Regions from separate parts of the Rhizobium sp. SYY.PMSO genome, predicted to be linked through region 1. Evidence: riboswitches for the same ligand, from Rfam matches in the RefSeq annotation. Region 1 holds a riboswitch; the other holds the start of a gene.

Region 1 (7,839 bases):
CAATTTGTGAGTTACTGTCTTGTTCGCAACGGGTTGCGGGATTACTTCGGCAATCCATGCTGGCGAGACCGGCCGGTTGGCTCTCCTTTGAGCCATGCCGGGTTTTCAATAATCGACTTTGCAGTAAAGCGGACGGCGATGCTTACGAAAAAAGGAAAATACGGACTGAAGGCGCTGGTGGATCTCGCCCGCCTCGGCCCTGGCGAGACAGCGTTCATCAACGATATCGCGTTGCGCAACAATATTCCGAAGAAGTTTCTCGATACCATCCTGCTCGAATTGCGAAATGCTGGCGTCCTGCGCTCGAAGAAGGGACCGGGTGGCGGTTATTCGCTCTCGCGTCCGGCATCGGAAATCCGCATCGGCCATGTCATTCGTACCCTGGACGGCCCGCTGGCGCCGATTCGCTGTGCCAGCCGCACGGCCTACGAAGCCTGCGACGACTGTTCCGATCCGGAGCGCTGTCAGGTACGGCGTTCCATGACGGAGGTGCGCGACGCGATTGCCGAGATTCTCGACAACATGTCGTTGGAACAGTTCGTTGCCGGCGGTTCCGACATCGGTCTTCCGGAACGGGAAGACCGCCGCGCTTCGCAGATCGGCTGATCGCTTCCCCGCTTCAGCCGCCGGTCAGAGCAGCGAGCTCTTCGGCGGCTTTACGCCGTTGAGATGGTAATTGCCGACGATGGTGTGTGTGCGCCGCGCGGAATCACGCAGCGTGTGAATTCGGGCATTGCGCCAATGGCGATCGAGGTTGAGCCCGATACGGGCCGACATCATGCCGGCAAGATCAAACAGCGCATTGGCTGCTTCCATCGCGATATCGGCCGTAACCGTCACGGCTGCCGCGACAGACAGTGCGGCATCGACGACGTGATCCTCGGTGAGATTGATCTGGGCGGCGTCGATCCTGCTGCCGGCGCGCTCCACGATGGCTGTCGCCGCTTCGATCCGGATGGCAATCCCGCCGATCCTCGTGACGGTCAGCGGGTCGTCCGCGGCCCGCTCGAAACCACCGTCAGCCGATGGCTGCGACTTTACGAACGCCATGGCCGCCGCCAGCGCGGACCGGGCGATGCCGAGGCTGATGCCGGCATGGGTAAGCTGGTTCACGCAATCGATCACCGTTGGCTGGGCCAGCTTGTCGCGATGCAGGAGCACGGCATCGGCATTGAGGTAGACATCGTGCAGAATGGTCGTGCCGTCTCCAGACGTTCTCTGGCCAAAGCCATCCCAATCGTCGATGATCTGGATGCCTTCGGTATTCCTGGGCACGACGGCTGCCACGAGTTTCTTGCGGTCGTCCGGAACGAACAGGGCAATCCAGTCCGAAAACAGAATGCTGGCGGAAGGCGAGCTTCGGCCGCTGAGGCGAAAGCCGCGCCCGTTCGATGTCAGATGCAGCGCATTTTGATCGGTTCCGCCGATGCCGGGTTCGGAAAAGACGCCACAGAATCGGTCGCCTATGATGGCCCGGTCAAAAAGGAAGGCTCGCTGATCCTCGCCTCCGCCGATCCGCACCGCCTCCAGCACATGAAAATGCGTCTGCAGTATCTGCGCGAGGGAAGGGTCCGCCTCCGCCAGAATGGCAATGACCTCGGCAAGAACGCAGTTTGAAATATCGATGCCGCCATGCTCCGAAGGTACGGAAATTCCGAGCAGGCCCGATTGGGACAGGGCCTCGACCTCATCGTAGGGCAAGATGCGGTTGATGTCGCGATCGCTTGCCTGCTGTGCGAAACCGGTTGCGAGCGAACGTGCGATATCGAGCGCTTCCTCTTCGCTTTGAATAGGATGCGCGGGCTGCCTGACGTGTTCGTGCAACTGTGAAACAGTTCCCATTCACCACTCCTCGGCCAGCTCCAGGTCGATTGTCCCTGCTTATTCGATCCGCGCTTCTTTCAGCATAATAGGTGGAGAATGCAAAAATTGTAAGCGCGCAGCCGAGACGCCGTGGCCGGGCAGAAGACCTGCCTTTGGTCGTTTACCGGTTGTAACGCCGCCGAAAGCGGCTCGGGATGCCGCCTTTCGGGGTCGTTGAACTTCTGTTTCCCTGACGCGGATCGAAGATGCGCCACGCGGAAAAGCAGAGCCTCCGCGACATCTCTTCGCCGCAGCATCTTCGACCTTGTTTCGCTCCGATAAGAAAGCACTTGCTAGAGGCGCATTTTCGCGCTTTCATATACGACTAAATAAGTAGACAATGGCAACATCCCGCCGCCCGATAGCTTTTGCGAAGCAGTTCCGTGGCGGCCGATTGCAGGCATCCGGCATTGGATCGGAGTTGGATCTGCGTATCGCATCTTTCTTTCAGCGGAGGGAATTCCCGATTGAAGGAATGCGTCGAGTTGAGAACCGAAGCGGTTTCCGTGCGTTCTGTCAGCCCTCGTGTATCGGCTGCCGGCATCCGAAATCGGAGTTCGTGTTTCTGGGCCTGTAAACGTGTAGCCCCAAGAAAGGTATGATCGACCACCTCTCGCCCCAGGAGTTGATATGACGGTTCAGGGATTCTTTTCCGCCAGGACAAATGCGGCGCAGCCTTACGCGATGCCGCGCATCGCCGTGGTCGGGCGTGGCTTTTCCGGCATGATGATGGCGATCGCCCTAATGAAAGCAGTGCGGTTTCCCTTCCATCTGCAGCTTTTCGATCCCAATTCCAGCGTCAGCGGCGGTCAGGCGCTGGCTTCCGGGCATAGCAGCGAGATCCTCAACAGCCGCGTTCGCGACCTTTCGGTTTCGGCCGGCGATCCGGACGATTTCAATCAATGGCTTTGCGGCAATGCTCCTTTCCGGAGCGCCGTTCCCGCCGCCATCCCCGGCTTCCTGCAGATCTTCGTGCCGAAGAGCATTTTCAGCGACTACGTCTATCAGCGCTTTTCTGAAGCGTTTTCGTCGCGGCGCGACGTTGCGGTGCAAGTCAGTAGCGAGATGGTTTTCGGGATTCGCCGTGTGCGCGGCGGTCGCTTCGTGGTGGAAAGCGATGGCGCCGCCAATGCGCCGTTCGACATGGTGGTGCTGGCGACCGGCTACGGCGTCACCGATCAGGAATCCCAGGCCGGCGATCTCGCGAATGTCCCGACCACCGTGCGCGCGCGCCGTCTCGTATCGCGTCCGCATACGATCCTGCTCGGCAGCGGACTGCGCGTCGTCGATCGGCTGCTGCAGATGCGGGAAAGCGGCTATACGGGGCAGATCACCATAGTCTCGCGGCGCGGCTTCCTGCCTCAGAGCCACACGCGGAACAATGCCGATCCCGTCTTCCCCGCCGATGAGATGCCCGGCAAGCTCAGCGAAATCGTTCGCTTTGTCCGCAAGGCTTGCGGCGAGGCGGAAACAAACGGCCAGAGCTGGCAATCCGTCATGAACGGCTTGCGCAAGCATGCGCGGTCGCTGTGGCGTTCCTTGCCGGCCAGCCAGAAGCAGCAGTTCAACCGGCATCTCAGGGCGCTCTATGACAGCCACCGCAACCGGCTGCCCGAGGCGCTGCATGTTCGCCTGAAGCAGGAACTGGCCGAGGGCAATACCCTGCTGCGGCGCGGTCATTTCATCCGGCGCACGCCGACCGGGCTGATCCTGAAGCCTGCAGGCCGGCAAGAGACGGAACAGCTCTATGCCGACGATGTCATCGACTGTCGATGCCAGGCGCCCGATCTGAATGCTCCATTGCTGCGGAGCCTGATCGACACCGGTCTCGCTGTGCCGGATGAACTGGGTCTCGGTCTTGCCGTCGAGGCGACGGGCGCGCTCGAGGTGAATGGGCGCACGACGGAAGGGCTCTTCGCCATCGGCCCCCTGGGGCTGGGCAGTCTTCCCGACATCGATCTGGTGCCGGAAATCGTGACGCAGGCCTATGCGGCAGCGGAAAGCGTCGCGGAGCGCTTCCATCCGCAATGCAAGGCAGTCTAGCAGCTCCGCCTTTCTCCTTGAGGTGATAAGGGCAGAGATCATTCATCGTTTCCATTGGAGGTGCTATCGAACGGCGGGAAAATAGCGGCTTGCCAATAGTTATGTAATAACGTAACAAATTGCCACTCCCAATGTCGAACCCAAGGACAAGCGAAAGCGCCCATGACATCGCCGTTGCCCGATTCCGCTTTCTATGAGATGAATAGCCTTGATGGTGCCGCCTTCGGATCGATCCTGCTGGCGGCTGAAAAGGGAACACGGTGCGGATTACCCATCAGGGGCCAAAACCGTGGCTGCCCCCGCAACTGTAAGCGGAGAGCGCGTTCGCAGCATGCCACTGGCTTTATGCCGGGAAGGCGCGAACGGGTTGTGACCCGCGAGCCAGGAGACCTGCCATCGACGATATCAACCGCAACGGACGGGGTGATCCGATGGAAAATCAGTGGTTGGGCGGGGACGCCGTTGCGTCCGTTGGCCCTATCTTGACTTTGCCTCCGGCGAATTCTCCGGGAGGCATTTCATGGACAAGGAAAAAGAGGCGACGCACCGGATTACCGTGTGCACGAACTGCCGTCATGTCGGCAAGCCGTGCCGGCCCGGTCTCGATCTCCTGAGGCATCTGCAAGCCGCCATTTCTCAGGCGGGTGCGATGCTTTCCGACGATTTCAGCCTTGAAGGCAGTGTCTGCATGGCAGGCTGCGAACGGCCCTGCACGGTCGCTTTTCAGGCGACGGCAAAGGCGACGTACCTCTTCGGCGACATAGAGGACGCTGCCGATATCGGCGCGCTCGTTTCCTTCGCGCGGCTGTATCGGGATCGCCCCGATGGGCTGACGCGCGAAAGCGAGCGGCCGCGAGCGCTCAGCGGCAAGACCCTGGCGCGCATCCCGGCGGCCATTGTTTCGGCGGAACGCCGATCGGTCGCGCTGCAATAGGAGCCGATCATGTCCGAACGAAGCGCGCGATTGGACGCCGACGGCGTCACCTGGGGCCCACAGAAGGGCATGCCGATCATCAGCGGCATCAATCTGTCCGTCGAAGCCGGCGCCCGGCTGGCCATTATCGGTCCGAACGGGGCGGGCAAATCGACGCTGTTGCGTTGCCTCTATCGCGGCGTCAAGCCGCAGCGGGGCGTGGTGAGGCTCGATGGCGTCGATCTCTGGTCCATCGGTCCGAAAGAAGCGGCGCAACGGATTGCCGTCGTCCCGCAGGAGACGCCGGGAGATTTTCCCTTCAGCGTGCGCGATGTCGTGCTGATGGGGCGCATTCCGCATCGCAAAGGCATGGCGCGCTGGAGCGACCGGGATCACGACGTCACGACCAGGGCTCTCGCACGCCTGGAGCTGGAGCCTCTGGCGCTTCGTCAGTTCGCGTCGCTGTCGGGCGGCGAAAAGCAGCGGGCGCTGATTGCCCGCGCATTGGCGCAGGAGCCCGAACTCATCGTTCTCGATGAGCCGACAAACCACCTCGATATCCGGCACCAGCTCGAGATTCTCGAGCTTCTGAAGGGGGTGGGGCCGACGATCATCACGACGCTGCACGACATCAACCTTGCCGCAGACTTTGCGACCCATGTCGCCGTTCTCGATTGCGGCCGGCTCACGGGGCATGGCGAGCCGGCCGAGGTCCTGACGGTGGAGCACGTATCGAACGCATTCCGTGTCGGCGCCCGCCTTCATCCGGCCGACAGCGGTCCGCAACGTTTTTCCTTTTCCCTTCGATAATCCGATCATTGGAGCCCTTCATGTTTTCCCGCATATCCTTCTCTGCCGTGGCCTTGCTCGCTGGAAGCCTGCTTGCGGGCGCGGCCCTTGCCGAGCCCGTCACCATTCGCAGCTGCAATCGCGACGTGACTTTCGACAAGGCGCCCGAGCGCGCCGTCTCGAACGACGTCAATCTGACCGAAATGATGCTGGCGCTGAAACTTCAGGATCGCATGGTCGGCTACACCGGCGTTTCCGGCTGGAAGACGCTGGACGAGAAGCTGCGCGAGGGTGTCAGGGAACTGCCGGAACTGTCTCCGAAATATCCGAGCAAGGAGGTGCTGCTCGGCGCCAATGCGGATTTCTATTTCGCCGGCTGGAATTACGGCATGAAGGTCGGGGGCGAGGTGACGCCGGAGACCCTGGCGCCCCTCGGCATCAAGGTTTACGAGCTGACGGAATCCTGCATCTTCGTCATGCAGAAGAACAAACCGACTATGGACGACATGTTCGTCGATCTCCTTAATCTCGGCAGGATCTTCCGCGTCGAGGACAGAGCGCAGGCGCTGGTTGCCGGCTACCGCAAGCAACTCGGCGAGATTCAGGCGAAGATCGGTCACATCGACAAGCCGACGCGCGTTTTCGTCTATGATTCCGGTGAGGAGAAGCCATTCACATCGGGCCGCTATGGCATCCCGACGGCCATGATCGAGGCCGCCGGCGGCGTAAACGTCATGGACGATGTCGAGAAGAGCTGGACGGAAGTCTCCTGGGAGCCGGTCATCGAGAAAAACCCGGAAGTCATCGTCATCGTCGATTATGGCCAGGTGACCGCCGCGCAGAAGATCGCTTTCCTTAAGGGCAACCCGGCCTTCAAGAATATCGATGCCGTGAAGAACGATCGTTTCGTCGTGTTGCCCTATGTGGAGGCGACCCCGGGCCCGCGCAACATCGAGGCCATCGCCGCCCTGGCGAAGGCTCTCCACCCGAACGCGATGTGATTATCGATAATGCCGATCCGTCCAATCCATCATTGGGCGGATCTCCTTCTCAAGATTCGAGCATGCGCCTCAACCTCTCCATCCTCATTCCCTTGCTTGCCATAGGCTTCATCCTGTCGATCACCGCCGGGGTGTCGCTCGGCTCGGCATCCATTCCGTTTTCCACCGTCTGGTCGATCGTCGGCAACAAGCTGCACGCCGGCACTTTTCCGGTCACATGGTCCGGCGGTCAGGAAAGCATTGTCTGGGATGTGCGTTTCCCGCGGGTCGTGCTGGCGGCGCTCGTGGGGGCGGGGCTTGCGGTGACCGGTGCCGTGCTTCAGGCGTTGACGCGCAATCCGCTGGCTGACCCGCATCTTCTCGGCGTCTCCTCGGGGGCGGCGTTCGGCGCCATTCTGGCGCTGCTGCATACCGGCCTGATCCTGGGCCTGCTGACGGTGCCGCTGTTTGCCTTTGCCGGCGCTCTGGTCGCGACCGCCGCCGTGGGGCTGACGACGCGCCTGACGCGCTCCCGCTCGGCCGATCGGCTGGTCCTGTCGGGAGTGGCCGTGGCCTTCGTGTTCACGGCGCTCGGCAACCTTCTGATCTTCCTGGGAGACCCGAGGGCCGCCAATACCGTCGTCTTCTGGATGCTTGGCGGGCTGGGGCTGGCGCAATGGCAGCACCTCGTCTATCCGGCCGGCATATTGCTGTTTTGCCTTGCCTTGCTGCTTCCGAAGACGCGGGAGCTGAATGCGCTCGCCATGGGCGATGAAACGGCGGTCACGCTCGGCATAGCCGTCACGCAGTTTCGCCTGCTGCTCTTCGTCGTCACCGCGCTTCTGACCGGCGTGATGGTCGCGTTCTCGGGTGCCATCGGTTTCGTCGGGCTCATGGTGCCGCATTTCGTGCGGCTGATCGTCGGCGGCGACAATGTTCGCGTCGTGCCGTTGAGTGCGACGTTCGGCGCGCTGACCTTGATCTGGGCCGATATCGTCGCCCGGATGATCATGGCGCCGGAGGATATGCCGATCGGTATCGTCACCGGGCTTGTCGGAGGCGTGGCCTTCATCCTGATCCTGCGAAAGGGGCGGGGTGTGGATTGACCCATTGCCAAGACCTTTCTCCGGCCTATTTCCGGGCAGGCGATGATCGGCCCGATACCTCGTCTTAAGGAGGAGGCGGGCGTCATCCGGCTTCGGCGGGGTTAAGGGACCGGATAAGGCGTAAAATGCCTTTCTGTCGCCTTTC
Region 2 (7,839 bases), on a different replicon from region 1:
ACCCGCCGTGAAGACGACGTCGGGACCCGTTCCCGCGAGCATGGCGACACGCAATTGCTTGTCGAGATCGGAGCCGCGGAAATCGATGCTCAAGAGCTCATCGGGATGAGCGGCATTGAATGGGTCGATCAGGATGTTCTTGAGGTTGTCCTGGTTTTCCGGCGAGGCGGATTCATACCAGAAGGATATGGGTTTCTGATCCGCCGCGAATGCGAAGCGGGACATGAGCGGCAAGGTGGCCAGGCCGAGGCCTGCCTTCAAAACGGTACGTCTGCGCATAGGTCTCCTCCAATTTTGCTTTTATTCGTTGCTTGTTGAGCCCCTGACGACCAGGTCGAAGGGCATTTCGACGGCGGTTCCGGCGCCGGTCTTCTCTCCGCGCAGGCGATCCATCAGCGTCTGCGCGGCGCGTTCTCCCATTTTCCATTGAAACTGCGCGACCGTGGTCAGCGTCGGGGTAACGAGCTTGGCGGCGGAAATGTCGTCGAAGCCGACGACGGCAATGTCCTCGGGTATGCGGATGCCGCGCTCGCGAAGCGATTGCATGACGCCGATCGCCATCAGGTCATTCGCCGCAAAGATGGCCGTTGGACGAAAGTCGCCGCCGAGAATGCTTTCGGCCGCGCGGATACCGCCCATCTCGGAAAATTCGTCGTCGATGACGACGTGACCGGGATGTCCGAGCTTTGCAATTGCCGAGCGGTATCCTTCGATCCGATGGGCCTGCGGGCCGCCGCGACCGGCGACGAGCGCGATGCGGACATGGCCGAGGCCGAGCAGATATTCCGTCATTGCCTGCGCGGCTGCGCGGCTGTCGACATAGATATCGTCGACCGGGATGAGGCCGCCGCGCTTCTTGGACGATTCGATGCGCACCACGGGAACGCCCGCCTCGACCAAAGGATTAAAATCCTTGGCTTTCAGCGTGAAGAAGACGCCGATCACGCCATCGACGCGCCCCTGCCTTGCCCAATCGAGGAAATGGCGTTCGCGCTCCGGAGTGCCATCGGTATTGACCGTGATCACATCGTAACTCAGCCCGTCGGCGACCGATTGTATGCCGCGAATCAGCGACGGGTAGAACGGGTTGGTGATATCGGGCACGATGCAGGCAATGGTCATCGAACGGCTCGTCTTGAGCGCCTGCGCGAAACGGTTGGGCACGTAGCCGAGATCCTTCGCCGCCTTGGTGATGCGCTCCCAGGTCTCCGCGGGGATCGATCCGCCGCCGCCGCTCAGCACCATGGAAACGGTGGCTTGGGAGACCCCGGCCGCCTTTGCGACATCCTTCTGCGTTGCTCGGCTGTTCGTCATTGCTCGATCACTTATACGTATTAGTTATACGTATTAATAAAAAGCGGATTGCTGGATGTCAAGCTGCGCATTTGCTTTCGCGAGTGGGCAATCGGCTGCGGAAACGGTTTGGCGGAGAAGCGCGTCTCGAACCCACTTGGTGGGCCGGCATGTCACGCGATTTCAGGCGTCTTGCTGCGCCATACGGTGCCGCCTCACAGTTCTGGCGGTTCAGGCGGAGAGCCGGGATCGGCATATTGATGCAGCGCGACGCGCGTCCCAGCTATCCTGTAGGCGTCACGCGAAATTATCTGTGCGTATCGACACCGAAATTAACCGGAAGCCATCGAAGCGGTTGACGTAATTTTAACCGGGACTACTATATATAGTGTTCGAGGTTCCTCTGATTCGCAAGAATTGGAGGCTAAGATGGGAATCCGGTCGGCAAGCATGACGTTTGTCAAGCCGGAGCTGCCCCCGCAACTGTGAGCGGCGAGCATTCGTTCTGTAATGCCACTGAGGCCATGTGTCTTGGGAAGGCGAGGCGAATGCGGCGACCCGCAAGCCAGGAGACCTGCCTCGAGCAATAGCGTCCACGGGCGGGGTGTCCGGCTGGCGAGCGATGGTCCATGCGGCGTGATAGCCGTCATCGCTTCCCTGAAAGCCTCGCCAAAACTGCTTCGGGGTGAGGTCCAATGTTCTTGAATATCCACAATCGTCCGCGCGAGTGACGGTCGCTTAAGCGCCCGGCCGCCGGTTGGGCGCGCCTTCAGTTTTTCATCCCGCCAAGCGGGCATCGGTCCGGTGCCCGAGCGAATTTTCATGCCCATCATATACGAGGATATCCCATGAGCATTACCGTCTACAGCAAGCCCGCCTGCGTCCAATGCACCGCCACGACCCGCGCTCTCGATCGCCAGGGCATCGACTATACGATCGTCGACGTATCCACCGACAGCGCCGCCTATGAGCTGGTGCAGGGTCTCGGCTATCGCCAGGTTCCGGTTGTCGTTGCCGGCGAGCTGCATTGGGCCGGTTTCCGTCCCGACATGATCAGCGCTCTCGCCTGAGGAGCTTGGCGATGGGCGAGATCGTCTATTTCTCCAGCCGGTCGGAAAATACCCATCGCTTCGTTGAAAAGCTTGCATTGCCGGCCGGCCGCATTCCGCTTGCGGCGGGAGAGGCGTTTCGCGCGGTTGCCCCATACGTCCTCATCGTCCCGACCTATTGCGGCGAAGGAGGCAAGGGCGCGGTGCCCAAGCAGGTGATCCGCTTCCTCAACGACGCGGGCAACCGTTCGAATATCCGCGGGGTCATAGCCGCGGGCAACAGCAACTTCGGCGCGACCTTCGGGATCGCCGGCGACATCATCTCCACCAAATGCCAGGTGCCTTACCTCTATCGGTTCGAGCTCCTGGGAACGGATGAGGATGTCGCCAATGTCAGACACGGATTGGAACGATTTTGGACACGCTAAGCTCTTCTCTGACGCGGGACGCGGGCGAAAAGCCGCCTCACGCTTTTTCCCATCCCGCCGGCGACCGGCCGGCCAAGGCGGAAACGGCGCTGGACTATCACGCCCTCAACGCCATGCTGAACCTCTATGACGATCAGGGCAGGATCCAGCTCGACAAGGACCGCATGGCGGCCAAGCAGTACTTCCTCCAGCACGTCAACCAGAACACGGTCTTCTTTCATAACCTCAGAGAGAAGCTCGATTATCTGGTGACGGAAGGCTATTATGAGCAGGAAGTGCTCGACCACTATTCCTTCAACTTCGTGCGCGATCTCTTCGACCACGCCTATGCGAAGAAGTTCCGTTTCCCCACCTTCCTCGGCGCCTTCAAATATTACACCAGCTATACGCTGAAGACGTTTGACGGGAAGCGCTATCTGGAACGCTACGAGGATCGCGTCTGCATGGTGGCGATGGCGCTGGCGCGCGGCAACGAGCAGCTTGCCCGCGATCTGGTCGACGAGATCATCTCCGGACGCTTCCAGCCGGCCACGCCGACTTTCCTGAACGCGGGCAAGAAGCAGCGCGGCGAGCTGGTCTCCTGCTTCCTGCTGCGTGTCGAAGACAATATGGAATCGATCGGCCGGGCCATCAATTCGGCGCTGCAGCTGTCGAAGCGCGGCGGCGGCGTGGCTCTTTCCCTCACCAACATCCGCGAGGCCGGCGCGCCGATCAAGCATATCGAAAACCAGTCGTCGGGCATCATCCCGGTGATGAAACTGCTGGAAGACTCCTTCTCCTATGCCAATCAGCTCGGCGCCAGGCAGGGTGCGGGTGCCGTCTATCTGAACGCCCACCATCCCGATATCATGCGCTTCCTCGATACCAAGCGCGAGAACGCCGACGAGAAGATCCGTATCAAGACCCTGTCGCTCGGCGTCGTCATTCCCGACATCACATTCGAACTCGCGAAGAACAACGAGGATATGTACCTGTTCTCGCCCTATGACGTGGAGCGCGTCTACGGCATGCCGTTTACCGAAATCTCTGTCACTGAAAAGTACCGCGAGATGGTGGCCGACAGCCGCATTCGCAAGAAGAAGATCAAGGCGCGCGAATTCTTCCAGGTGATCGCCGAAATCCAGTTCGAAAGCGGCTACCCCTACATCATGTTCGAAGACACGGTGAACCGTGCCAATCCGATCGCCGGCCGCATCACCATGAGCAATCTCTGCTCGGAGATTCTGCAGGTCAGCGAGGCCAGCGAATATGGCGACGACCTCTCCTACACGCATATGGGTAAGGATATCTCCTGCAACCTCGGCTCGCTCAACATCGCCGCCGCGATGGACAGCCCCGATTTCGGCAAGACGATCGAGATGTCGATCCGGGCGCTGACGGCGGTTTCCGACATGAGCCATATCTCCTCCGTGCCATCGATCGAGAAGGGCAACGACGAAAGCCACGCCATCGGCCTCGGTCAGATGAACCTGCACGGCTATCTCGCCCGCGAGCGCATTTTCTACGGCTCGGAGGAAGGCGTCGATTTCACCAATATCTATTTCTACACCGTGACCTACCACGCCATTCGCGCCTCCAACCGGCTTGCGGTCGAACGCGGGCAGAGCTTCAAGGGCTTCGAGAACTCGAAATATGCTTCGGGAGAGTATTTCGACAAATATACCGGGCAGGAGTGGAAACCGGCGACCGAGCGCGTGGCCGGCATCTTCGAAAAGGCCGGTATCGCCATCCCGACCCAGGAGGACTGGCTCGAATTGAAGCAGGCCGTCATGGAAGGCGGCCTCTACAACCAGAACCTGCAGGCCGTGCCGCCGACGGGCTCGATCTCCTACATCAACCACTCGACCTCCTCGATCCACCCGATCGTTTCGAAGATCGAGATCCGCAAGGAAGGCAAGATCGGCCGCGTCTATTATCCGGCGGCCTTCATGACCAACGACAATCTCGATTATTATCAGGATGCCTACGAGATCGGCCCGGAAAAGATCATCGACACCTATGCGGCGGCTACCCGGCATGTCGACCAGGGCTTGTCGCTGACGCTGTTCTTCCGCGACACGGCGACCACGCGCGACATCAACAAAGCGCAGATCTACGCCTGGAAGAAGGGCATCAAGACCATTTATTACATCCGCCTTCGCCAGATGGCGCTGTCCGGCACCGAGGTGCAGGGCTGCGTTTCCTGCGCTCTTTGATGACCGGTTTGAAAAGGACTTCTCTATGAACATGCAATTCAAGCCGGCAAGCCGCGTCCGCGCCATCAACTGGAACCGCATCGAGGACGACAAGGATCTCGAGGTCTGGAATCGCCTGACCGGCAATTTCTGGCTGCCGGAAAAAGTGCCGCTTTCGAACGATATCCAATCCTGGGCAACGCTGAAGCCGGAGGAGCAGCAGCTCACGATCCGTGTCTTCACCGGACTGACGCTGCTCGATACGATCCAGAACGGCGTCGGTTCCGTGAAGCTGATGGCCGATGCCGTCACGCCCCATGAAGAAGCCGTGCTGTCGAACATCTCCTTCATGGAGGCCGTGCACGCACGCTCCTATTCGTCGATCTTCTCGACGCTCTGCCTTACGCCTGACGTCGACGACGCCTACCGCTGGTCGGAGGAGAACGAGTTCCTGCAGAAGAAATCGGCTCTGATCATGGAGCAGTATTCCTCCGGCGATCCGCTGAAGAAGAAGGTCGCCAGCGTTTTCCTCGAAAGCTTCCTGTTCTATTCCGGCTTCTACCTGCCGATGTTCTGGTCGAGCCGCGCCAAGCTCACCAACACCGCCGACATGATCCGGCTCATCATCCGAGACGAGGCCGTACACGGTTATTATATCGGCTACAAGTTTCAGCGCGGGCTTGAGCGGCTTGCGGAGGAGCGCCGCCAGGAAATCAAGGACTTCGCCTTCGATCTGCTGCTGGAGCTCTATGACAACGAAGCCAGGTATACCGAGGCGCTTTACGACGGCGTCGGGCTGACCGAGGACGTCAAGAAGTTCCTGCACTACAACGCCAACAAGGCGCTGATGAATCTCGGCTACGAAGCGCTGTTTCCGGCCGAGGCCTGCAAGGTCAACCCGGCCATTCTTTCGGCGCTATCGCCGAATGCCGACGAGAACCATGACTTCTTCTCCGGTTCGGGATCGTCATACGTGATTGGCAAGGCGGTCGCGACCGAGGACGAAGACTGGAACTTCTAAAGCAATTCGAGGAAAAGCGCGGAGCGGTTTTCCGTTCGGACCCGCTCTGGATGGCACGAGATTGTTATTGGATGGCGTCGGGGAATGGCTCCGGCGCCATTGCTTTGCCGGTGCGCTCCGATCACTGCGCAATGAGACATAGAGACCGCTCCGAAACAGAAAATGCCGGCGCTTTCGAAGTGCCGGCATTTTGTTATCGTGCAATTGCTAGGGCGGGCCGGATCTCCATGGAGTTACCGAACCGCTCTATTTCCTCGCCTTATCGCAATTCCCGACGAAACCGCCGCGCGCTTATGCTGAAATTGCCTTTGAGCCGTTGGCTCTTATTTGTTGAGCGTGTCCTTCAGCGCCTTGGCCGGCGTGAAGACAAGCTTCTTGGATGCGGCAACCTTGATGGTTGCGCCGGTTCCCGGGTTGCGTGCTTCGCGCTCCGGCGTATCCTTGACCTTGAACTTCCCGAAGCCGGGGATCGACGTCTCGGCGCCGGACGTTGCTGCTCCGGTGATGGCTGCAAAAACGGCTTCGACGATCGCCTTGCCTTGAACTTTGGTGAGCTTGTGCTCTGCGGCGATCTTGTCTGCGATTTCATTGGTGGTGGTCATGAGGCTTCCCCCGCATTGATGACGTCGGAATCATTTCCATTGCCGGGGCTCATTGTCACCATGAGTCCCGGCCTGAAAAGCCTGAAAAGCCTGCATTTCCACAATTTCCGACGCATGGACGCCATTTCGCACCTCTTCTGCGGGTGATTCCAGCGGCCGAACGGCGGGGACGCCGGTTGGGGATGCAACCGGAGACGTTCCGAGTCGGCCCGAATCCGCTGCCGAAGCCCCGAACTTTGCGGCGTGGCAGGGCATGTGCGACGCGGTTGTGCAATCAGGGCTGGCCTTTCCCCGAAGGGGCGTATAGTGGCCTGACCAAGACGAACGACAGGAGGAAGCGATGGAAGATCCGATGCATGTAGGCAATCGCGGCGATTTCGGTCTCTGGGCGATCGAGGTTGCAAAACAGATCATCAGCGAGCAGGGCTTCGAACTGGCAAAGGCAGCGAGGGACGGCACGGACGATGACGTCAGGGCGGCCGGCAATGCTCTTGGGCAGGCGATCACCGATGCGCTGATGGAAGTTTACGACGGCTTGCTCGAAAATGCGGACGAATTGTAAGTGCGCCGGCTGTTTGCCGGGTGCGGAGCTTTCATTCTCCGCCGCGGATTCAGCAGGCACGTTTCGACCTGGACAGGGAGATTGACGTCCCAGGATTGAAACTCGAATTATCGCCAACTTAAAATCGTAGCCTTACAATCACAAGCCCGCATTCCCATATAGCTCTGGAATCGTCTTTCTGCCCGATGACAGGAGAGCCAATGCCGAGTGCCGTTCCGCGTTTTGCCAAGATCGCAGCCATCGTTATCCTAGCCGCCGCGTCGTCTTTAGCGAGCTTCGACGCCGCCGATGCGCGCCGGGCCGGATCCGGCGGGTTCGGCAGCAGGGGGATGCGTACCTTCGATACGCCGGCCATAACGAGGACGGCTCCCACGCAGGCTGCTCCGATCGACCGGACGATGACGCCGCGGCCTCAGCAGCAACCCCAGATCCAACCGCCGCTCGGCGCACAGCCGCGTCCGGGTATGTTTGGCGGTTTCGGCGGGTCGATGATCGGCGGCCTGATTGCCGGCGGTCTTCTCGGCATGATGCTCGGTCACGGTTTCGGCGGCGGCTTCGGCTTTCTCGGCATGCTGCTGCAGATCGGCCTGATCATGCTGCTGATCAGCTTCGCCCTGCGGTTTTTCGCAAATCGCCAGCGCACGCAATATGCGGGACCGGGTGCGTCCTACAACACCAGCGCCACGAACAACGCGGCTGCATCGCCTCGT

What was found. A riboswitch is a leader RNA that binds a small molecule or an ion and turns the genes downstream of it on or off. The one in region 1 is predicted to bind cobalamin.
Region 2: linked by a shared signal. The riboswitch ahead of nrdH (glutaredoxin-like protein NrdH) and the one ahead of ACJJVH_RS08090 (DUF1636 family protein) in region 1 are both predicted to bind cobalamin.

The regions. Positions count from the first base shown of each region.
Region 1 is NZ_CP177349.1:1,669,433-1,677,271, reverse strand. It holds gene ACJJVH_RS08105 (RrF2 family transcriptional regulator) at 139-606, shown strand; gene ACJJVH_RS08100 (SfnB family sulfur acquisition oxidoreductase) at 631-1,842, opposite strand; gene ACJJVH_RS08095 (FAD/NAD(P)-binding protein) at 2,494-3,906, shown strand; cobalamin riboswitch at 4,102-4,319, shown strand; gene ACJJVH_RS08090 (DUF1636 family protein) at 4,427-4,840, shown strand; gene ACJJVH_RS08085 (ABC transporter ATP-binding protein) at 4,850-5,629, shown strand; gene ACJJVH_RS08080 (ABC transporter substrate-binding protein) at 5,650-6,609, shown strand; gene ACJJVH_RS08075 (iron ABC transporter permease) at 6,672-7,694, shown strand.
Region 2 is NZ_CP177350.1:790,170-798,008, forward strand. It holds gene ACJJVH_RS22050 (ABC transporter substrate-binding protein) at 1-279, opposite strand, end outside; gene ACJJVH_RS22055 (LacI family DNA-binding transcriptional regulator) at 301-1,314, opposite strand; cobalamin riboswitch at 1,672-1,890, shown strand; gene nrdH (glutaredoxin-like protein NrdH) at 2,142-2,363, shown strand; gene nrdI (class Ib ribonucleoside-diphosphate reductase assembly flavoprotein NrdI) at 2,375-2,770, shown strand; gene nrdE (class 1b ribonucleoside-diphosphate reductase subunit alpha) at 2,884-4,965, shown strand; gene nrdF (class 1b ribonucleoside-diphosphate reductase subunit beta) at 4,991-5,965, shown strand; gene ACJJVH_RS22080 (HU family DNA-binding protein) at 6,289-6,567, opposite strand; gene ACJJVH_RS22085 (hypothetical protein) at 6,908-7,129, shown strand; gene ACJJVH_RS22090 (Tim44 domain-containing protein) at 7,330-7,839, shown strand, end outside.